2 regions of the Microbacterium sp. ZKA21 genome follow, and region 2 is predicted to be linked to the other one. Evidence: predicted binding sites of a transcription regulator. Region 2 holds the regulator's gene; the other holds the start of a gene.
What was found. The regulator HrcA, encoded in region 2, represses chaperone genes, less so after heat shock. The targets are predictions, from matches to a motif close to TTNGCACTCGNNNNNNNCGAGTGCNAA.
Positions count from the first base shown of each region.

Region 1: groES (co-chaperone GroES) is a predicted target of HrcA. The motif match lies at 2,306-2,332, and genes of this name have one in related genera.

Region 1 is NZ_JBNPVV010000007.1:38,503-49,896, reverse strand. It holds gene M2317_RS14305 (hypothetical protein) at 1-624, shown strand, start outside; gene M2317_RS14300 (hypothetical protein) at 634-990, shown strand; gene M2317_RS14295 (class I SAM-dependent methyltransferase) at 997-2,259, opposite strand; gene groES (co-chaperone GroES) at 2,419-2,715, shown strand; gene rarD (EamA family transporter RarD) at 2,850-3,779, shown strand; gene M2317_RS14280 (ABC transporter substrate-binding protein) at 3,915-5,180, shown strand; gene M2317_RS14275 (ABC transporter ATP-binding protein) at 5,240-5,983, opposite strand; gene M2317_RS14270 (ABC transporter ATP-binding protein) at 5,980-6,972, opposite strand; gene M2317_RS14265 (branched-chain amino acid ABC transporter permease) at 6,962-7,939, opposite strand; gene M2317_RS14260 (branched-chain amino acid ABC transporter permease) at 7,943-9,313, opposite strand; gene guaB (IMP dehydrogenase) at 9,543-11,045, shown strand; gene M2317_RS14250 (DUF4190 domain-containing protein) at 11,111-11,394, opposite strand, start outside.
Region 2 is NZ_JBNPVV010000005.1:261,509-272,902, forward strand. It holds gene ybeY (rRNA maturation RNase YbeY) at 1-120, opposite strand, end outside; gene M2317_RS12645 (PhoH family protein) at 149-1,174, opposite strand; gene M2317_RS12650 (HIT domain-containing protein) at 1,221-1,568, opposite strand; gene M2317_RS12655 (16S rRNA (uracil(1498)-N(3))-methyltransferase) at 1,638-2,366, opposite strand; gene dnaJ (molecular chaperone DnaJ) at 2,370-3,482, opposite strand; gene hrcA (heat-inducible transcriptional repressor HrcA) at 3,485-4,513, opposite strand; gene M2317_RS12670 (carboxylesterase/lipase family protein) at 4,624-6,048, shown strand; gene hemW (radical SAM family heme chaperone HemW) at 6,038-7,279, opposite strand; gene M2317_RS12680 (DUF1990 family protein) at 7,279-7,932, opposite strand; gene lepA (translation elongation factor 4) at 7,986-9,839, opposite strand; gene M2317_RS12690 (ABC transporter permease) at 10,078-11,061, shown strand; gene M2317_RS12695 (ABC transporter permease) at 11,061-11,394, shown strand, end outside.

The DNA of each region.
Region 1 (11,394 bases), on a different contig from region 2:
CAGGTGCGGGAAGCAACGATCTGGCACGTCACGCGAGACGACGGCGACACGCAGTGCGTCCTCGTCACGGTCGAGGATCGTCGCGAACGAGCATGCACTTCGACGGATCAGTTCGACAATCACGGGGCTGGTCTTTACGCCGGAATCAGTCTGCCGGCCGACGTCGAGAGCGAATCGAGCGGCCTCAACGTGAACGTCGTCCGGGCATTGGACGGCGATCTCGATGTGGCGGTTCAGCTCTGGACCCCGGGAATGTGGGAATGGAGGTCGCAATACACCGAGGATGAACTCGCGACTCTCGATCGGATCGAACGCGAGACCGGCATCAGCGGCGAATCCGTCGAACTCATCGGCTACGACGGCGACCGGCCCATCTGGGTGGAGTACCTCAGCACGGGCACGTGCATCATCGCTGCGCTCGACGTCACGGTCGAGCGCGCCTGCGCAGACCACCCCAATGATCCTGAGACCGCGACACTGGAGGTAGACGTCGGCGACGGCTGGGTCACGACCTACCGTCTGAGCGCGCATGACGTGCGTCCACTGACGCTCACGATCGAACGAATACCGGCAATGGGGCCCGACGGGGCCGGCGACGAAACGACAGGAGATATCGAGCCGTGACGGAAGAGGATGCCGCCGAACTCGACGAGCTGCGCGCGAAGGCCTACAGGCCAATGGCGCAGAGAGCACTACGCCACCCAGGAGCTTGAGCTGATCGGCGCATTCGACGAGCGCCCGGTCTGGCTCGCGACCGTGCCAGGAGCGCAGACCTGTCTGATCTTCGTCGGCGAGTTCGGATCACCCATCGACACATGCACACCGACGCACGATCTGACGGACGAGCCGATGCGTATGAGCATCACCTCGCATGATGCGGCTGGGCCCGACGGCAGCGGGGTGACGACCACGTTCGAGCTCACGTTCGTCGGTGAGTCGTCGCGGCAGCTCGTGATCACTCGCACGCCGGAGACCCCGCCAGCCGGCTGACCTGTGTCACACCCGGTCGGCGAGCACCGCGATCCGCTGGTCGCCGACCCGCGCGAGGAGGAGCGTCGCGCTCTGCGACCCGCTCAGCTTCAGCTTCTTCCGGAAGGCCGCCGGGTCGATGTCCATGCCGCGCTTCTTGATCTCCAGCGTTCCGATGTCGGCCTTGCGAAGCGCGGCGCCTACGGCCTTGACGTTCGCCGGCATCGACTCGCGCACCCGGAAGGACTGCACGAACGGACTCGTCACCGCAGCATCCCCCGTCAGATAGGCGATGTGCTCGTCGAGCATCCCGGCATCCAGACTCCGGGCGACGTCGCCGATCAGCCGGGCGCGGATCACCGCCCCGTCCGGCTCGTGCAGGAAGGCGCCGAGCGGGCGGACGGCGGCGTCTTCGGCATCCGCTCCCGCCGTCAGCTCGTGCGACTCGTCGCCGCGGATCACCAGCGCGGCCCGGCGCACGCCCTCGCGTGCGAGCGCTCCGGTCCAGACGACGAGCTCGACGACGCTGCCGTCGGCTGAGACCCACTGCGCCTCGGCATCCGCGGGCAGCGCATCGCGATCGTGCCCAGGGCCGAGTTTGATGCCGGTGGGGATGCGGGACGCCACGTCGAAGGCCCAGTCCAACGACGGGGAGTAGTCGGATGCTGTGACTCGTCTGGTCTCGCTGTGACCGGAGGTGCGGCGGGCCGGGTCCATCCAGATCGCCGTGGAGGAGTTCGCTGAGCTTGTCGATGCGTGCGGTAGCCCTTCGACAAGCTCAGGGTGCGAGGGGAGAAGCTCAGGGAAGATCGTGCGCACGGCATCTTCGGCCGTTCCGTGCGAGACCGACGCATCCTCGCCGAACGTCGCGAGGTTGTATGCGGCGATCGCCGCCGTGACCTCGTCCGCATCGACGGCCGTCACTCTGAGTCCTGCACCGGCGAAAGCGAGGGCGTCTCCGCCGATGCCGCACCCGAGATCGGCGACGTGCTGGATGCCGGCCGCCCGCATGCGCCCGGCGTGCCGTGCCGCCACGCCGAGCCGGGTCGCCTGCTCGAGACCCGCCTGCGTGAACAGCATCCGCTCGGCGAACGGGCCGAATTTCACGGCCGCCTTCGTGCGCAGCCGTGCCTGGCCGACGACGGCCGACACGAGTTCGGGGGAGTGGCCGGCCGCCCGCAGCCGCGAGACGACCCTGGCGACATCCGTCGTGGACTCGATGCCTCCGATGTCGTCGAGCAGACGCAGTCCGCCCGGGGTGAGCAGGGCGGCGAGCTCGGTCATCTCCACCGGTTCAGCCTACGCGGCGGCTGTTCGCCCAGCGCGTTACGCCTCACTGGCACTCGCATTGCGTGAGTGCCAGCCGACGTCCTACACTGGCATTAGCACTCTCGGGTTGAGAGTGCGAACGAGTCTTTCGTGTCAGCGTCAAGAAAGAAGAGGTAGACCGTGTCGGTTTCCATCAAGCCGCTCGAGGACCGCATCGTCATCCAGCAGGTCGAGGCCGAGCAGACCACCGCGAGTGGACTGGTCATCCCCGACACCGCCAAGGAGAAGCCCCAGGAGGGCGAGGTCGTGGCCGTGGGCCCCGGCCGCATCGACGACAACGGCAACCGTGTTCCGCTCGACGTCGCCGTCGGCGACCGCGTGCTCTACAGCAAGTACGGCGGCACCGAGGTGAAGTTCGGCGCAGACGAGTACCTCGTCCTGTCGGCCCGCGACGTCCTCGCCGTCGTCGTTCGCTGATCTCAGCGACCTTCGCTTCGAAGGCCCGGATGCTCAGGCATCCGGGCCTTCGTGCGTCACGCATCGTGCGTTTCCTGCCAAGGTGGCGGATCGCGTCCTCCGCTGTCCGACCCCGGTCGTAGGGTTGATCAGTGATCACGCAGACCCCACCACGCACCGAGCAGACGGCCGGGGTCCTCTACGCCCTCGGGGCGTACCTGCTCTGGGGCGTCCTTCCGCTGTACTTCCTCCTGCTCGTGCCGACGGGGCCGTGGGAGGTCGTCGCGTGGCGAGTGCTCTTCTCCCTCGCGTTCTGCGTGGTCCTGCTCGCGATCACGCGCGGATGGCAGCGGCTCTGGGCCATCGTCCGCCAGCCGCGGCTGCTCGGGCTCACCGCGCTCGCAGGGCTCCTCATCTACGTCAACTGGCAGGCGTTCCTCATCGGCACGCTCGACGACAAGGTCGTCGAGACATCGCTGGGGTACTTCATCAACCCGATCACGACCGTGCTGCTCGGCGTCTTCGTCCTGCACGAGCGGATGCGACGACTGCAGTGGGTGGCCGTCGGGATCGCCGCGCTCGCGGTCGTCGTGATCATCGTCGCCTACCACACGGTCCCGTGGATCGCCCTGACGCTCACGCTCTCTTTCGGCGTCTACGGCCTGATCAAGAAGAAGATCGGTCCATCGGTGGATGCCGTCAGCGGACTGACCCTCGAGTCCTTCTGGCTCATCCCGATCGCGGTCGTCCAGCTCGTCGCCGTCGGGATGACCACCGGCATCACGATCGGCAACAACGGCGTGTGGCACACCGTGCTGCTCTGCTTCGCCGGTGTCGCGACCGCGGTGCCGCTGCTGCTGTTCGCCTCCGGCGCTCGCCGGATCAACCTCACTGTGATCGGGATGATCCAGTTCATCACGCCGATCATGCAGTTCCTCATCGGCGTGGTGATCCTCCACGAGCCCATGCCGACCGAACGCTGGATCGGTTTCATCCTCGTCTGGGTGGCGGTCGCCGTGTTCGTCGTCGACCTGCTCCTCGCGGCGCGGCGACACCGTCGGACTCCGGCTCCCGAGCTCGTCTGAGCGGCCAGGGCGGGCGCCGTCATCAACGCGAAACAAGATCGTTAGCGCACCGATACCCGCGGGTATCGGGCCCGGTCATAGGGTTAGAGCACCCGAGCGCGGTGTCGCCGTGTTCGCTGTTGTCGAAGGAGCAATATGAACGGTTTGCAGGGTTCGCGCCCCAAGCTTCTGGCAGGAATCGCCCTGCTGGGAGCATCGGCGCTGGTCATCGCGGGATGCAGCACGACCCCGCCCGCCCCCGAGTCCTCCGAGGGATCGGGGACGACCAACGAGCGTCCGGAGAACGTCGACCTGACGCTGAAGCTGGGCTCGCTTCTTCCCGCTACGGGTACTCTCGCCTTCCTCGGCGCCCCGATGGAGGCGGGTGTTCAGCTCGCGGTCGCGCAGATCAACGAGGCGGATGCCGGCATCCAGGTCGAGCTGACCAGTGAGGACGAGGGCGACCTCGACAACAAGGCGTACGAGACCTCGATCACCAACCTCCAGAGCGCCGGCATCACGGCCATGGTGGGTGCGGCATCCTCGAGCGTCACGAAGCTGATCCTCGACGGCAACGCCGGTGCGGGCATCCTCACCGTCTCGCCGTCCAACACCTCGCCGGACTTCTCCGGGATCAACCCGCTGTACTTCCGCACGGCGCCGAGCGACCTGCTGCAGGGTGAGGTCCTGGGCAACCAGATCGCCGAGGACGGGCACAAGACGCTCGGCATCATCTACCAGAACGACCCGTACGGCACCGGCCTGTTCGAGGCGATCAAGAGCACGTTCGAGAGCACCGGTGGCGAGGTCGTCGCCGACGCCTCCTACAACCAGGGCGATGGCCAGTTCAACGCTCAGGTGCAGACGATCGCGGCCGAGAAGCCGGATGCCGTGGCCATCGTCTCGTACGACCAGTTCGCGACCATCGCGCCGCTGCTGGGCAACGCGGGCATCGACACCGGTTCGTTCTACCTCGTCGACGGCAACCTCAAGGACTGGCCGGACCTGCCCGTCAGCCTCGAGGGCTCGAAGGGCACCCGTGCCGGCGCCGAGCTGCCGGACGACTTCATCGACCAGCTCAACGAGGTCTGGACCGCCGAGGGCAACGAGCCCATCGACGCGCTGACCTACTCGGCTGAGGCGTACGACGCAGCGACGCTCATCGCGCTGTCGGCTCTGTACGCGGTCTCCGTCGAGGGCGAGGACATCGCCGGCGCCATGCGCACGGTGTCCGGTGGAGAGGGCGATGGCGAGCCGTGCACGAGCTTCGCCGACTGCGCCGAGATCATCAACGCCGGCGGCACGCCGGACTACGACGGTTACTCGGGCAAGGTGACCTTCGACGAGAACAACGACCCGAAGGGTGCTGACATCGGCATCTACGAGTTCGACGCCGAGAACGTGCAGACCCGCATCAAGTAAGTCGCACACGAAAGGGCTCCGGATGCCGCGGCATCCGGAGCCCTTTTCGTGCGCGAGACCTACGCGGCGTCGGTGCCCAGCGTGCCCAGGTACAGGCCGATGACCTTGGGGTCGTTCAGCAGATCGCGACCGGATCCCTCGTACGCGTCGCGGCCCTGATCGAGCACGTAGCCGCGGTCGCAGATCTGCAGGCAGCGCCGGGCGTTCTGCTCGACCATGATCGTCGTCACGCCCGCCTTGTTGATGTCGGACACCCGGATTAACGCGTCATCCTGGCGCACCGGTGACAGACCGGCGGACGGCTCGTCCAGCAGCAGCACCGACGGATCCATCATGAGCGCACGCGACATCGCGACCATCTGGCGTTCGCCGCCGGACAGCGACCCCGCCCGCTGCTTGAGCCGCTTGCCGAGCTCGGCGAAGATCCCGGTGACGAACTCCAGGCGCTCCGCGAAGGCCTTGGGGTTCTGATAGAGCCCCATCTGCAGGTTCTCCTCGATCGTGAGCGAGGGGAACACGTTGTTCGTCTGCGGCACGAAGCCGACACCGCGGGCGACGAGCTTGTCGGCCTTGAGTCCGACGATGCTCTCGCCGTTCACGGTGATGTCGCCCTGGCGCACCTGCACCATGCCGAAGATCGACTTCAGCAGCGTCGACTTGCCGGCGCCGTTCGGGCCGATGATGCCGATGAGCTCGCCCTTGCGGGCGATCAGGTGCGCCCCGTTGAGGATGTTGACCCCCGGCAGGTATCCGGCATGCACGTCGGTCAGTTCGACGACGACGTCGCGGGTGTCCTCGGTCATGGCTTCTCCTCCTGGGGCTCGTCGGACGCGATCTCCGCCTCGGCCTCGGTCTCGATCTGAGTGCGCAGACGCTCGGCCGCGGCATCCGACACCACGGGGATGCGACCCGTGACCGCGCCGAGGTCGACGTCCTGGTGAGCGCCGAGATAGGCGTCCACGACCGCGGGGTCCGCCATCACCTGATCCGGCGGGCCCTCGGCGACGACGCGTCCCTCGGCCATCACGACCACCCAGTCGGCGATGTGCCGCACCATGTGCATGTCGTGCTCGACGAACAGTACCGTCATGCCGAGGTCCTTGAGGCTCAGGATGTGCTCGAGGAGCGACTGGGTCAGCGCCGGGTTGACGCCGGCCATCGGCTCGTCGAGCATCACGAGCGTGGGGTCGCTCATGAGCGCGCGTGCCATCTCGAGCAGCTTGCGCTGGCCGCCGGACAGGGATGCCGCGAAGTCCTTCTCCTTGGCGTCCAGCTTGAAGCGCGCGAGCAGCTCGCGGGCGCGCTGCTCGATCTCGGCCTCCTGCTGGCGCCAGAGGAAGGGGAACAGGCTCGCCCAGAACCCCTCACCGCGCTGGTTCGGCGCGCCGAGCTTCATGTTCTCGAGGACGGTCAGCAGGGACAGCGACTTGGTGAGCTGGAACGTGCGCACCTGCCCCAGCTGCGCGACCTTGAATGAGGGGACTCCCGAGAGATTCTTCCCGTCGAACGACCACGTGCCCGAGTTCGGGCGGTCGAACCCGCAGAGCAGGTTGAAGAGCGTCGTCTTGCCGGCGCCGTTCGGCCCGATCAGTGCGGTGATCGCGCCGCGCGGGATCTCGAGGTGATCGACGTCGACGGCCGTCAGGCCGCCGAAGCGGCGGGTGACATGATCGGCGACGAGGATCGGGTCGACCTTCTCGACGCCGGGAGCGGCAGGGCCCTTCGCGAGCCCCGTGGTCTTCGCGCGCGGTGCCGGCGTGGCCGGCTGCGCGGCGTTCGTTTCACTTGACAAAGGTCATCTCCCTCTTGTTCCCGAGGATGCCCTGCGGCCGGAAGATCACGATCAGCATCAGCACCACGCCGATCAGGATGTACCGCACCATGTCGGCCTGAGCGGCGGTCATCGGCAGCATCCCGGCATCCGCCATGGCCGGAAGAAGGCTGCCGAGGAAGGCGAACACGACCCAGAACAGCACGGCGCCGAGCGTCGGGCCCAGCACGGTCGCCGCTCCTCCGAGGAGCAGGATCGTCCACAGGAAGAACGTCAGTGACGTGGAGTAGCTGCCGGGGATCACCGCGGACGGCAGCACGAACACGATGCCGCCGAGGGCCCCGAGCACGCCTCCGACGACGAGCGCCTGCATCTTGTATGCGAACACGTTCTTGCCCAGCGAGCGCACCGCGTCCTCGTCCTCGCGGATTCCCTTGAGCACGCGCCCCCACGGGCTGCGCATGAGCGCCCACACCAGCAGGACGGCGATCGCGAGCATGATGAGTCCGAACACGCGCACCCACAGGTCGTTCGCGTTGTACGTCCACGGGCCGAAGCCGTAGGTTCCGGGCGGGAACGGATTGATGTCGCGGAAGCTCTGGTGATATCCGGAAAGTCCACCGGCCGAGTTCGTCCACTCCTTGAACAGCTCGGTGAGGAACAGCAGCCGGACGACCTCGGCCGCCGCGATGGTCGCGATGGCGAGATAGTCGGCGCGCAGACGGAGGGTCGGGATGCCGAGGATCAACGCGAACAGCGCTCCGCCGATGAGGCCGATCAGCATGCCGATCCACCAGGGCAGACCGAAGCTGAGGATCGAGATCGCGTAGCCGTAGCCGCCCACAGCCATGAACGCGGCCATGCCGAAGTTCAGCAGGCCGGTGTACCCGAAGTGCACGGCGAGCCCGGTCGCCGCCAGGGCGTACGCCATCGTGGTCGGGCTGAACAGATACGCGGCGGTGTTGCCGAAGATGTTGCCGAAGTCCATGCGTCAGCCCAACCTTTCCTTGCGGCCGAGCAGGCCCTGAGGCCGTACCAGCAGGATCACGATCAGCGCGACGAGGGCGCTGGCGTACTTGAGGTCGCTCGGGACACCGAGCAGCGTCGACACCTCGACCGCGAGACCCACGATGATCGATCCGATCAGGGCGCCGATCGCAGATCCGAGGCCGCCGAGCGTGATCGCGCAGAAGATCAGCAGCAGCATCTGCATGCCCATGTCCCACTTCACGCCGGGGCGGAAGTACGCCCACAGGATGCCCGAGATCGCCGCCAGGATTCCTGCGACGATCCAGACGATGCGGATCACCTTGTCGACGTCGATTCCGGATGCCGCGGCCAACTGCGGGTTGTCCGAGATCGCGCGGGTGGCCTTGCCGACTCTGGTCCGGGTGAGGAAGAACGCGACGCCGAGGATCGCGACGAGGCTCACACCCATCGCGATCATGTCGATGTACGACAGCGACACAGGACCGAGCTTGATCGGCGTGGGGCTGGCGCCCGGCAGCTGGTAGGTGCCACCGCCGATCATGTACTGCAGGGCGTAGCGCAGCGCGAGCGACAGCCCGATGCTGACGATCATGAGCTGGACGACCCCGAGGCCGCGGCGTCGGAGCGGACGCCAGAGCCCGGCATCCAGGGCCCATCCGAGCAGCCCCCCGGCGACGATCGCGGCGATGATGCCGAGCCACATCGGAAGATGCCAGAACGAGGTGACCAGCAGAGCGACGACGGCGCCCCAGGTGACCATCTCGCCGTGCGCGAAGTTCGACAGCTTCGTGGTGCCGTAGATGAGCGCGGCTCCCATGGAGGCGAGTCCCAGCAGCAGACCGAAGTTCAACCCGCCGACCATGCGCGACAGCAGCTGGTCGATGAACGAGGTCGTCTCCCGGACGCCTTCGCCGAGGAACAGGTTGACGATCTTCGTCCCGGTGAGACCGAACTCGACCTCGAACGACGCCGTCGTCCCTGAGAGGGGCTGCATGCCCTCGGGCAACTGGGTCGCGTCGACGATCACGCCGTCGGGGAGGGTGTCCTCGTCGACCGTGAGCACGTAGGTCGCGGCTTCGGGGACGTAGAGGCGCCATCGGCCCTCGGCATCCGTCTCGGTCTCGGCCTCGAAGTCCTCGCCCTCCACCGACATGGTGACGTCGGCGACGGGTTCGTCGTCGAAGGTGATGACGCCGGCGAGATAGAAGTCGGTGACCTCCTGGCCGTCGTCGGTCTCCTCCGCGGATGCCGATGAGACGGCGGCGGCGGGCGACGGCGCCTGGAGGGCCAGGAAGGCGAAAGCGAAGAGCGTTCCGATCAGGGCGATCGCCCATCGGATTCCGCTCCGTTTCGCCGAGATCGTCGGACTCACAGAACCTCCCGTCCAGTACACAGGCCAAGACGGAGTTGTGCATCGGCCCTGATGTACGACGGTATGAGCGTAGTGTGTCGATTCTGTTTCGGCCAATGCACGATCTGCTCACGATCTGTCGGTGATTGCCGCACGGGCCGGGCTCGCGCGCGGGAATAGCACGGGGGCCTCCGGCGCTTAGAATTGGTACACCCCGCGCCGCGCCCCGCCACCCCCAGGAGGATCATCCATGGACCAGCACGACCCGTTCGGTTTCGTCGGACTCACTTATGACGACGTGCTGCTCCTGCCGGGGCACACCGACGTCATTCCGAGCGAGGCGGACACCTCGTCGCGGATCTCGCGGCGGATCTCGGTGGCGACGCCGTTGCTGTCGAGTGCGATGGACACCGTCACGGAGTCGCGCATGGCGATCGCGATGGCGCGGGAGGGCGGCATCGGCATCCTGCACCGCAACCTGTCGATCGCGGATCAGGCCGCGCACGTCGACCGGGTCAAGCGCAGCGAGTCGGGCATGATCACCGATCCGATCACGACGACGCCGGACGCGACGGTCGAAGAGGTCGACGCGCTGTGCGCGAAGTACCGCATCTCGGGTCTTCCGGTGGTCGACCCGGACGGCAAGCTCGTCGGCATCATCACGAACCGCGACATGCGCTTCGTCTCCGGTTTCGAGCGTCAGACGACGTTCGTGAAGGACGTCATGACCAGCGAGGGGCTCGTGACCGCTCCGGTCGGCGTGGCCGCTGGTGAGGTCATCGCGCTGTTCGCGAAGCACCGCGTCGAGAAGCTGCCGCTCATCGACGAGAACGGCAAGCTCGCGGGCCTCATCACGATCAAGGACTTCGACAAGAGCGAGAAGTACCCGCTCGCCACCAAGGACGAGCAGGGACGACTGCGCGTCGGCGCGGCGATCGGGTTCTTCGGCGACGCGTGGGAGCGCGCCGAGGCGCTGCGGGATGCCGGGGTCGACCTGCTCGTGGTCGACACCGCGAATGGACAGTCGCAGGGCGTCATCGATCTGATCCGTCGCCTGAAGGCGGACGCCTCGTTCGAGCACATCGACATCATCGGCGGGAACATCGCGACCCGTGAGGGCGCACAGGCGCTCATCGATGCCGGAGCCGACGCCGTCAAGGTCGGCGTCGGACCGGGGTCCATCTGCACGACCCGCGTCGTGGCAGGTGTCGGCGTGCCGCAGGTGACGGCGGTCTACGAGGCGTCGCTCGCCGCACGTCCGGCCGGGATCCCGGTGATCGCCGATGGCGGCCTGCAGTACTCGGGCGACATCGCGAAGGCGCTCGTCGCCGGTGCGGATGCCGTGATGCTCGGCTCGCTGCTGGCCGGAACCGACGAGTCGCCGGGTGAGATCGTCTTCCAGAGCGGCAAGCAGTTCAAGCAGTACCGCGGCATGGGCTCGCTGGGCGCGATGCAGACGCGTGGCAAGCAGACCTCGTACTCGAAGGACCGCTACTTCCAGGCGGATGTCCCGAGTGACGACAAGCTCATCCCCGAGGGCATCGAGGGCCAGGTCCCGTACCGCGGCCCGGTGTCGGCCGTCGCGTACCAGCTCATCGGCGGCCTGCGTCAGTCGATGTTCTACGTCGGTGCGCGCACGATCGAAGAGCTCAAGACCCGCGGCAAGTTCGTCCGCATCACCGCGGCCGGACTCAAGGAATCGCACCCGCACGACGTGCAGATCGTCGTCGAAGCACCCAACTACAAGAAGTAGACGGTACGACGAGGGGGACGGATGCCGCGGCATCCGTCCCCCTCGTCGTCGTTGTGACTGCGGGCTCAGCCGCAGGTGTAGGTGACGCCGTCGACGTCCCAGACACCGGGGCCGAGCTCTGAGCAGATGACGGCGAGGCCGCCGAACACGGCTGCGGCGACCGAGATCGCGATGACGATCCAGAGGACCGTGAGGATCGCGCCGATGATGATTCCGGCGATCGAGAGTCCGCGCGGTGCACCGATCTTGCCCAGCTTCACGGTCGCGATGATGCTGATGATCATGCCGATGAGCGGCAACAGGAACGCGAGGACGAAGCCGGTGATCGCCAGGCCGCGACCGGGAACGG
Region 2 (11,394 bases):
GAGCACGATGGCGACCTCGGCATCGGGGCTGACGTGGAGCTGAGCCAGGTTGAAGTCGGTGAGCCGCTGCAGCACGGTCTCATCGATCTCGATGGCGGACTCGTTGTTTATCTCGATCATGCTCGTCCTCGCTCGGGCTCGCTCGGGCTCATGACAGCCCTCGCTTCGGCATCCGGTCCCTCGGTCCTGGCCGCAGCCCGGTGCGCCGGTCGGCGCGGTTCGCGAACTCGTGCGCCTGCTCGCGCTCGACCTTGGCGGCCGTGCGCTGCTCGTCGTATTCGCTGTACGCGTCGACGATGCGTCCGACCAGCGAATGCCGCACGACGTCCGCACTCGTGAGCCGGGAGAAGTGGATGTCCTCGATCTCGTTGAGCACGCGCGTCACCAGACGGAGTCCGGAGGCACCCTGTGGAAGGTCGACCTGTGTGATGTCACCTGTGACGACCATCTTCGTGCCGAACCCGAGTCGCGTCAGGAACATCTTCATCTGCTCGGGTGTGGTGTTCTGCGCCTCGTCCAGCACGACGAAGGAGTCGTTGAGCGTGCGCCCGCGCATGTAGGCGAGAGGGGCGACCTCGATCGTGCCGGTGGCCATGAGGCGCGGCACGATCTCGGGGTCCATCATCTCGTTGAGCGCGTCGTAGAGCGGGCGCAGGTACGGGTCGATCTTGTCGGTCAGCGTGCCGGGGAGGAATCCGAGCCGTTCCCCTGCCTCGACTGCAGGACGCGTGAGGATGATCCGGGTCACCTCCTTGCGCTGCAGCGCCTGGACCGCCTTCGCCATCGCGAGATAGGTCTTTCCGGTGCCGGCCGGGCCGATGCCGAAGACGATCGTGTTCTCCTCGATCGCGTCGACGTACTCCTTCTGGCCGAGAGTCTTCGGGCGGATCACCTTGCCGCGCGTGGACAGGATCGCCTCGCCGAGCACCTCGCTCGGGCGCGGGCCGCCTTCCTGCCTGAGCATCCGGGCCGAGCTGCTGACGTCGCTCGGGGCGAGGTCGTGGCCTTGCTTCGTCATCGTGAGCAGTTCCTCCACGAGGGTCTTGGCGGCGGCGACGCGAACGGCGTCGCCGGAGAGAGTGATCTCATTGCCCCGGACGAGCACTTCGACATCCGGGTGCTCCTTCTCGAGCATCCGGAGAAGGCGGTCCTGCGGGCCGAGCAGCTGCACCATGGCGATGCCGTCGGCGTAGATGCGCTCGGTGACGCTGCTCGAATCGTCAGAGGCCAACGAGGTCGTCCTGTCCCAGGTTGCCGAGAACGTGCGCGTGCACGTGGAACACCGACTGACCTGCGCGCGCGCCGTTGTTGAAGATCAGGCGGTACTCGCCGTCCGCATGCTCGTCGGCGAGCCGCTTCGCGGCGGCGACGAGTTCCGCCAGCAGCCCAGGGTCCCCCGCTGCGAGTTCGGTGACATCGCGGTACTGCTCGGTCTTGGGGATCACGAGCGCGTGCAGAGGCGCCTGCGGGTTGATGTCGCGGATCGCGAAGACCCGCTCGTCGTCGAGCAGGAGCTCACCGGGGATCTCCCCGGTGAGGATGCGCGTGAAGATCGAGGGCGACGTCATGGGGCCAGTCTATCCGGCGCCGGACAGCGGCGGCCGTGGGTCGGAGCCGACGCCGTCACCGGATCCGGGTCACCAGCGCCCGAGGCTCGCGGACAGCACGGCGATCGCCGCAGGCCCCGCGGTCGACGTGCGCAGCACGGTGTCGCCCAGGCGCACCCGCTCCGCACCGGCCGCGGAGAGACGCTCGAGCTCCTCCGGCGCGATTCCGCCCTCCGGTCCGACCACCAGCACGAGGTCGCGTCCGTCCGGTTCGACCAGGGACAGACGATCCTCCGCCGTGGGGTCGAGCACGAGCATCCGCTCCTCCCCCGCGCGCTGCGCGAGCTGCGCCGTCGAGTTCACCGGCGACACTGTCGGGATCCAGGCGCGATGCGCCTGCTTGGCGGCCTCGCGCACGATCGACGCCCAGCGCTCGCGCCCCTTCGCGGCCTTCGGCCCCTCCCAGCGCGAAACGCTCCTCGCCGCCTGCCAGGGCACGATCTCATCCACTCCGAGTTCGCACGACGCCTGCACGGCGAGCTCGTCGCGGTCGCCCTTCGCGAGCGCCTGCACGAGCACCAGACGCGGAGACGGCTTCGCGATCTCGTGGCGGCGTCCGATACGGACGTCGACGCGCGACGCCGATACATCGACGGCCGAACCGTCCAGCCAGACCCCGGCGCCGTCCCCGATCGTGATCGTCTCGCCGACCCGCACACGGCGGACCACGGCGGCGTGCTTCGCCTCGGCACCCGTGAGCGAGACGATGCTCCCTTCACCGGCATCCGACGCGGATTCGACGACGAAGTGCAGCGCCATGACTCAGTGCCCGCGGAACCGGTCGCGGAGCTTGGAGAAGAGCCCCTGCTGGAACTGTGCGAGCTGAGGCTTCGGCGCCTTGGCCTTCTTCGCGAAGTCCTCGATCAGGCGGCGCTGGGCCGAATCCAGCTTGGTGGGCGTGAGCACCTGCACTCCGACCCGGAGGTCGCCGCGCTGCGTGCCGCGCAGCGGCGTGATGCCGCGGCCCTTGATGGTCAGGACATCACCGGACTGCACACCCGGCCGGATCTCGAGGTCTACGGGTCCGTCGAGCCCGTCGATCGTCGTCTCCGTGCCGAGGACGGCATCCGTCATCGCGACCTCGAGGGTCGCGAGCAGATCGTCGCCCTCGCGGCTGAACGTGGCGTGCGACGCGACCGAGACCTCGACGTACAGATCGCCGTTCGGACCGCCGGCCTTGCCGACCTCGCCGGAACCGGGCAGCTGCAGGCGCAGCCCCGTCTCGACGCCGGCCGGGATGTCCAGCGACACCGTCCGGCGCGAGCGGACCCGGCCCTGACCGGCGCATGTCGCGCACGGGTACGGAATCGTCGTGCCGTAGCCCTCGCACGTTCCGCACGGCTGGGAGGTGACGACGTTGCCGAGAAGGCTCCGAACCTGACGCTGCACGTGCCCGGAGCCGCCGCAGATGTCGCACGTCACGGGCGACGTGCCCTCCTGGCAGCAGGAGCCCTGACACGTCTCGCAGAGCACCGCGGTGTCGACCTCGATGTCCCGGTGCGCGCCGAAGACCACGTCTCCGAGGTCGAGATCGACCCGCACGAGTGCATCCTGGCCGCGCTCGCGACGAGATCGGGGGCGCGCACTCCGGCCGCCGCCCGCCGCGCCGAAGAACGTCTCGAAGATGTCCCCGAACCCGCCGAAGCCGCCGGCACCGAATCCGCCGTTGTCGTCGCCGCCCATGTCGTAGCGGCGTCGCGACTCCTCGTCACTGAGCACGTCGTATGCGTGCGTGACGAGCTTGAACCGCTCCGACGCATCGTCACCCGGATTCACATCCGGGTGCAGCTGCCGCGCCAGTCGCCGGTACGCCTTCTTGATCTCGTCCTGGGACGCGTCGCGCGACACCCCGAGGACCTCATAGTGGTCCGCCACAGTCACCTCTCGTCTTCGTCGAGCAACCGGGACAGGTAGCGGGCCACAGCCCGCGCAGCCGCCAGATTGCTCGGATAGTCCATCCGGGTCGGGCCCATCACGCCGACCCGCGCCATCCCGCCAGGGGTGGCGTAGTTGCTCGCCACGATCGAGGCCTCGCCCAGACCGAACGGCTCGTTCTCCGTGCCGATGCTGGCCGCGAGTCCCTGCTCGTCGGTCACCATCTCGCTCATCAGCCGCAGCAGCGTCACCTGCTCCTCGATCGCCTCGAGAAGCGGGTGGATGCTGCCGCGGAAGTCCTGTTCCCGTCGAGCCAGAGTCGCAGCTCCTGCCATGACGAGCTTCTCCTGACGGAACTCGTCCAGCTCCTCTGCGATGACGCCGGCCAGTACGCGCTGAGCGATGTCGGTGCGCCCGGGCTTCACCGTCGCGGCGAGGGCGCCGACCAGTTCGCGCGCCTCGCTCACGGCCCGCCCGGTGATGGATGCGGACAACCGGGCACGCAGCACTGCGACCTCGGCCTCGTCCAGATCGACCGGGAGACCGGCGATGCGCTGGGAGACGCCCCCGGCGTCGGTGACGAGCACGACGAGCAGCCGATTCGGTGCGAGCGCGACGAGTTCGAGATGCGTGAGATGCGCGCGCGCGAACGACGGATACTGCGCCAGCGCCACCTGTCCGGTGAGCTGCGTGAGCACGCGGACCGTACGCGCCATCAGGTCGTCGAGATCGGTCGGGTCCGCGAGGAACATCTCGATCGCGCTGCGCTGTGCCGTGGAGAGCGGACGCAACTGGGCGAGGTGGTTGACGAAGACCCGATAGCCCTTGTCCGTCGGCACCCGCCCCGACGACGTGTGCGGAGCCGTGATCAGCTCCTCGTCCTCGAGCAGCGCCATGTCATTGCGGATGGTCGCCGCCGAGACACCGAACGAGTAGCGGTCGACGATCGACTTGCTCCCGACCGGCTCATGCGTGGCGACATAGTCCTGCACGATCGCCCGGAGCACCTGCAGACCGCGCTCAGTGACCATGACCGCTCTCCTCCCGCTGGCACTCACTGCTTCCGAGTGCCAATTCTACCCGTCGCTCGAGTCCGACCGCGCTCATGTCGCGGATCGGGCGCGCCCGTACGATGAAGGACATGAGCGCTCACCCTCAGGTCACCATCTCCACCGGCATCCTGAAGGGCGAAGCGGATGCCGGGATCCGACGTTTTCTCGGCATCCCGTACGCGGCCCCGCCGTTCGGTGCGAACCGCTTCCACGAACCGCAGCCGCCCGCCGCCTGGGAGGGTGTGCGCGACGCCACCGCGTTCGGCCCCACCGCCCCGCAGCTGCCGTACCCCGGGGCGATCGGCGAACTGCTCGGCAGCGTGAGGATCCCCGGCGACGACATCCTCACGGCGAACGTCTGGAGTCCAGAGGGCGCCGCCGGGGCACCGGTGGTGCTCTGGATCCACGGCGGCGCCTTCGAGCGCGGAGCGCCGGCCCTGCCCGGCTACGACGGCACGGCTTTCGCCAGGGCCGGTGTCGTCTTCGCCTCGATCGGCTATCGGCTCGGGTCCGAGGGCTTCTCGGTCCTCGACGGTGCGCCGCGCAACCTCGGGCTACGCGACGTCGCCGCCGGCCTGGAGTGGGTGCATCGTGAGATCTCGGCCTTCGGAGGCGACCCCGCGCGCATCACCGTGATGGGTGAATCGGCCGGTGGATCACTCGTCGCCGGTCTCCTCGCCCGTGACGATTCACGGGCGCTTGTCTCCCGGGCGATCATCCAGTCCGGCCCCCTGCAGGCGCAGTCCGCGCAGAAGGCCGGTCGCGTCACGGCCCAGCTCGCCAAGCGGCTCGGCATCCGACCGACGAGGGACGCTTTCGCAGCTGTCGCGCCGGATGAGCTACTCGAGGCGCGCCGGCAGCACGCGACCGGAAGCTCGCCGCTGGGCGGCGCTCCCGGGTTCCAGCTCACGATCGACCCCGAGAGCCTGCCGCGTTCCCCGCACGACGTACTCGCCTCGATCGAGACGCCCCTGCTGATCGGATCCAACACGGACGAGTACCGGCTCTGGTTCACGCCCGAGGCACTCGCCGGCGTGACGGAGCTCAAGCTGTTCGCCGCCCGCCTGGCGCTGCGTATCCCCGCGCGCGCGATCCGCGCCTACCGGAGCGCGTGGCCCGGCGCCTCCACCGGTGAGATCTTCGGCCAGGTGGCGACCGATGCCATCCTCCGCGCACCGGCCACGCGCGTCGCCACGGCGAAGCCGTCGCCGACCTACCTGTACGAATTCGCGTGGCAGAGCCCCGTGCGTGACCTGCGCGCCGCGCACGCGCTCGAGCTCGGCTTCGTCTTCGACCGACTCGCGGATGCCGAGTCGCACCGACTCGCGGGCCCTGATGCTCCGCGGGAGCTGGCCGCCGCGATGAATGCGGACTGGATCCGCTTCATCGCGACGGGAGATCCGGGCTGGCCGGCCTTCGACGAGAGCCGAACGACCCGCCGGTACGACACACGGATCAGCGATGGTCCCCAGCGCAGGCAGGAGCCTCTGGATCTGCTGCCGCTCAGTCCGTGAGCTCGCGCACCACTGCGTCGGCCAGCAGCCGACCCTTCAGCGTCAGCTGCACGCGGCCGGAGAGCGCTGCGGCGGGCTCGACGAGGCCATCGGCGATCAGGCCCGCAACGCGCGAACGATTCGAATCGGGAAGATCGGCGATCGCGATGCCCTCACGGATCCGGCTCAGCAGGAGCACCCGCTCGAGCATCCGGGACTCCTCATCCGGCCGTTCGGTGCCGGCTGCCGGCGACTCGGATGCCGCGAGCCGCTGAGCATACGCAGCCGGATGCTTGACGTTCCACCAGCGCAGCCCGGCGACATGGCTGTGGGCTCCGGGGCCGAACCCCCACCAGTCCGTACCGCGCCAATAGGCGAGATTGTGACGCGAGCGGTTGCCCGTCGATTCGGCACCTGAGCCTGTCGAAGGGCGAGCCCAATTGCTCACCTCGTACCACTCGAACCCGGCATCCGCGAGACGGCGGTCGGCGAGCTCGTACATGTCGGCCTGCAGATCGTCGTCCGGTTTCGGGACCTCGCCGCGGCGGATCTGACGCGCGAGCTTCGTGCCGTCCTCGATGATGAGCGCGTATGCGGAGATGTGATCCGGCGACAGTGCCAGCGCAGTATCCAGCGAGGTCTCCCAATCGGCCAGCGACTCCCCCGGCGCTCCGTAGATGAGATCCACGCTCACGGCGAGTCCGGCGTCGCGCGCCGCCTCGACCGCGGTGCGCACGTTCGCCGGTTCGTGCGTGCGGTCCAGGGTGGCGAGCACGTGCGGCACCGCGGACTGCATTCCGATCGAGAGACGCGTGACCCCGGCATCCACGAGCGTCTTCGCCACCTCCGGCGTGACCGTGTCCGGGTTCGCCTCGACCGTGACCTCCGCCCCGTCGCGCAGCCCGAAGGCATCAGCCGCCGCTGTCAGCATCCGTGCCAGATCGCCCGCCGGGAGCAGCGTCGGCGTGCCACCGCCGAAGAAGACGGTGTCCATCGGCCGCAGCGCGCCGGCGTCCGAGAGCACTCGACGCGCGAGGTCGATCTCGGCGATCAGCGTCGTGGCGTAGTCCTCCTGCTTCGCGCCGCGCAACTCGCTCGACGTGTACGTGTTGAAGTCGCAGTATCCGCAGCGCACCCGGCAGAACGGCACGTGCAGGTACGCCGAGAACGGAGTCTCGCCGTCGATCCGCAGATCGGCGGGCAGGCGACCGTCGACGGGTGCCGGATCGCCGATCGGAAGGGGCCCCGCCATCAGAGCGGAGTCGCGTACAACGGGGAGATCGCCCGCAGGTACCGTGCGAAGAGTTCACGACGACGACGCTTCACGAGCGCCGGAAGCGTGCGATACAGCAGGCCGCTCGGCGCGTCGAACGCACGGACCGTGAACCAGACCTCGTCGTTGTCCTCGCGCCACTCGATGTCGAACGATTCCTCGCCCTTCACCACGGACCCGCCGACGGTGCCCAGCACGAAGCCGATGCGCCTGGCGTCCTCGGTCACCGAGATCACACGCAGTTCGGCATCCGCGCGCATCCCGGCGACGCGGCCGCGCAGATGCACGGTCATGCCGGCGCCGGCGTACGGAAGCCCCTCTGAATCGAAGCGCTGCTCGACGTCACGACGGCTGGGCGCGATCGCATTGCCCTCGGCATCGAAGCTGACGCCCGAGTAGGAGGGTCCCGGTGCCGGGCGGACATCGTCGACGGAGAGTCCGGCCGCGCGCTGCGCCGTCCAGGACAGCAGTGCGTCACCCGCCGTCCGGAAGCGCTCGGCTCCGCTGCCGATCCGCCAGGCGTTCTCCGCGGGGATGCTGTGCTCCGGCGGATACTGCATGAGGTCGGGGGCATGAGTCGCCCCCACGGCCGCATAGTCCACCGTGTCGTCTCGGAAGGTACCGCGCCGCATGATCTCCAGCCTACCCATCCTCCCTGAGAGGGTCCTCCGACCCGCGGAGCCGACTACTTCTTCTCCTTGCCCTCGACATCACCGGAGAGCGCTGCGATGAACGCCTCCTGGGGAACCTCGACGCGGCCGACCATCTTCATGCGCTTCTTGCCCTCCTTCTGCTTCTCGAGCAGCTTGCGCTTGCGGGTGATGTCACCGCCGTAGCACTTGGCGAGCACGTCCTTGCGGATCGCGCGAATGGTCTCTCTGGCGATGATGCGCGCGCCGATCGCGGCCTGGATCGGGACTTCGAACTGCTGGCGAGGGATGAGCTTGCGCAGCCGCTCGGCCATCATCGTGCCGTAGGCGTACGCCTTGTCGCGGTGCACGATCGAGCTGAACGCATCGACCTTCTCGCCCTGGAGGAGGATGTCGACCTTCACCAGGTCCGCTTCCTGCTGGCCGGCGGGCTCGTAGTCGAGCGAGGCGTACCCCTGCGTCTTGGACTTCAGCTGATCGAAGAAGTCGAAGACGATCTCGCCGAGTGGCATGTTGTAGCGCAGCTCGACGCGCTCCTCGGAGAAGTACTCCATGCCGAGCAGAGTTCCGCGTCGGGACTGGCAGAGCTCCATGACGGTGCCGACATAGTCCTTGGGCAGCAGGATCGCGGTCTTCACCACTGGCTCCGACACCGAACCGATACGGCCGTCCGGGTACTCGCTCGGGTTCGTGACCGTGACGGTTTCGCCTGTGTCGCTCGTGAGCACCTCGTAGATCACGCTCGGCGCCGTCGTGATGAGGTCGAGGCCGAACTCGCGCTCGAGTCGCTCGGTGATGATCTCGAGGTGCAGGAGTCCGAGGAACCCGCAGCGGAAGCCGAATCCGAGCGCCACGGATGTCTCGGGCTCGTACTGCAGCGACGCATCGGAGAGTTTGAGCTTGTCGAGCGCTTCGCGCAGCTCGGCGTAGTCGCTGCCGTCGATCGGATAGATGCCCGAGAACACCATCGGCTTCGGGTCGGTGTAGCCCGGCAGCGCCTGAGTGGATGGTTTGCGCGCCGTCGTGATCGTGTCACCGACCTTCGACAGCCGGACGTCCTTCACTCCGGTGATGAGGTAACCGACCTCGCCGACCCCCAGGCCCTTCGAGGGCACCGGCTCCGGGCTGGAGACGCCGACTTCGAGAGCCTCGTGCGTCGCTCCGGTGGACATCATCTGGATCCGCTCGCGCGGGCTCAGGCTGCCATCGACCATGCGGACATACGTGACGACACCGCGGTACGCGTCGTAGACGGAGTCGAAGATCATCGCGCGTGCCGGTGCGTCCGCGTCGCCCTGAGGAGCGGGGATCTCCTGCACGAGTCGGTCGAGGAGCTCCTCGACTCCGACGCCGGTCTTGCCCGAGACGCGCAGCACGTCCTCCGGCTTGCCGCCGATGAGGGAGGCGAGTTCCTTGGCGTACTTCTCCGGGTCGGCGGCCGGGAGATCGATCTTGTTCAGCACCGGGATGATGTGCAGGTCGTTCTCGAGCGCGAGGTACAGGTTCGCGAGCGTCTGGGCCTCGATGCCCTGGGCGGCGTCGACGAGCAGGATCGCGCCCTCGCACGCGGCCAGCGAGCGCGACACCTCGTACGTGAAGTCGACGTGGCCGGGGGTGTCGATCATGTTCAGCGCGAACGTGTCGCCGTCGATCTGCCACGGCATCCGGACGGCCTGGCTCTTGATCGTGATGCCGCGCTCGCGCTCGATGTCCATCCGATCCAGGTACTGCGCGCGCATGTCGCGATCGGAGACGACTCCGGTGATCTGCAGCATCCGGTCGGCAAGGGTCGACTTGCCGTGATCGATGTGGGCGATGATGCAGAAATTCCGGATCTGCGAAGGCGGCGTCGCGGCAGGCGAGAGCGGGGTGAGAGCGCGTGGTGACATGTCTCGACGATTCTACGGTGAGCCGTCCCTAATCCCCGATTCGTCGAAACCAGTGATAGTCTCGCGAAGTTGCCTTGGCTCTCTCAGTGACACTGAGTTCCACAGGCGATACGACTCCGTAACAGACACGTAACGGTGTTGCATCGCGCAAGACCGCGGATGGTGCTTGACTATCATCCCGACCCAGCGTTGCGTCGGAAGATCCCGCGCGCGTCTGTATAGAGAAAGACTCAACACCTTGATCAAGTACCTCGTGCGCCGCCTCCTGGGGTGGGTGCTGATGATCGTCATCGCGACGAACATCACTTATTTCCTGGCATGGAACTATCTCGATCCCGAGAACAACTACGTCGGACGCCGGCCTCCGCTCTCACCCGAGCAGATCGATGCGCTTCTCGTCCCTCGGAACCTCAGCGATTCGATCCCGCTGTTCCAGCGGTGGTGGACCTGGTTCTCCAACATCCTGTTCCACTGGGACTGGGGCATGGGACCCACCGGAGAGTCGGTCAACGAGCAGGTCGCCTACCGCGTCTGGGTCAGCGCTGAGCTGGTGCTCGGCGCGACCATCATCACGACGATCCTCGGCATCGCGCTCGGCGTGTACACAGCGTCGCGGCAGTACAAGCTCGCCGACCGCATCGGCCAGGGCACGAGCATCATCACGATGAACATCCCCACCGTGGTGTCGGGCTTCGCCCTCGTGCTGCTCGCGATCAACTTCAACAACGCCGTCGGCACCACCGTGTTCTACGTCGTCGGCTCCTCCAGCCCCGGGGTCGAGGGCTTCTTCCCCGTCTTGGTGGACGTCCTCCAGCATCTGACTCTGCCGACATTGAGCCTTGTGATCACCGGGTACGCCGGCATCCACTTCCTGCAGCGCTCCCTGCTGCTCGACAACATCAAGGCCGACTACGTGCGCACGGCACGCGCGAAGGGACTGACGAAGCAGCAGGCCATCCGCAAGCACGCCCTGCGCACCTCGATGATCCCCGTCACCACGCAGGTCGCGTTCACGATCCCCGCCGTCTTCACGGGGGCGGTCCTGACCGAGACGATCTTCAACTGGAACGGCATGGGGCGGTACTTCATCACGACCCTGAACGGCAACGACATCCACGGCGTCGTCGCGGTCGCCGCGTTCGGTGCCCTCATGACGGCGATCGGCGCCATCCTCGCCGACATCACCGTTGTCATCCTCGATCCGAGAGTGCGGGTGAACTGATGTCCATCGAAGCGATCGAGGTCTCTGCGGAGATCGAGAACAAGCTGAAGACGCGCAAGCGCACGTCGCTCATGAAGCTGTACACGCGCCGCTTCATGCGCAACCGCGGTGCACTGATCGGCATCGTGATCCTCATCCTGCTCGTGCTGTTCGCGATCATCGGGCCGCTCATCTCGCCGTACAGCCCGTCGGATCTCGACTTCCTGGCGCTGCGCCAGGGGCCGTCGGCCGAGCACTGGTTCGGCACCAACGGATCCGGGAACGACAACTTCGCGCAGGTGGCGACAGGTCTTCAGCGCTCGATGATGATCGCCGTCGTCGTCGCGTTCGGCA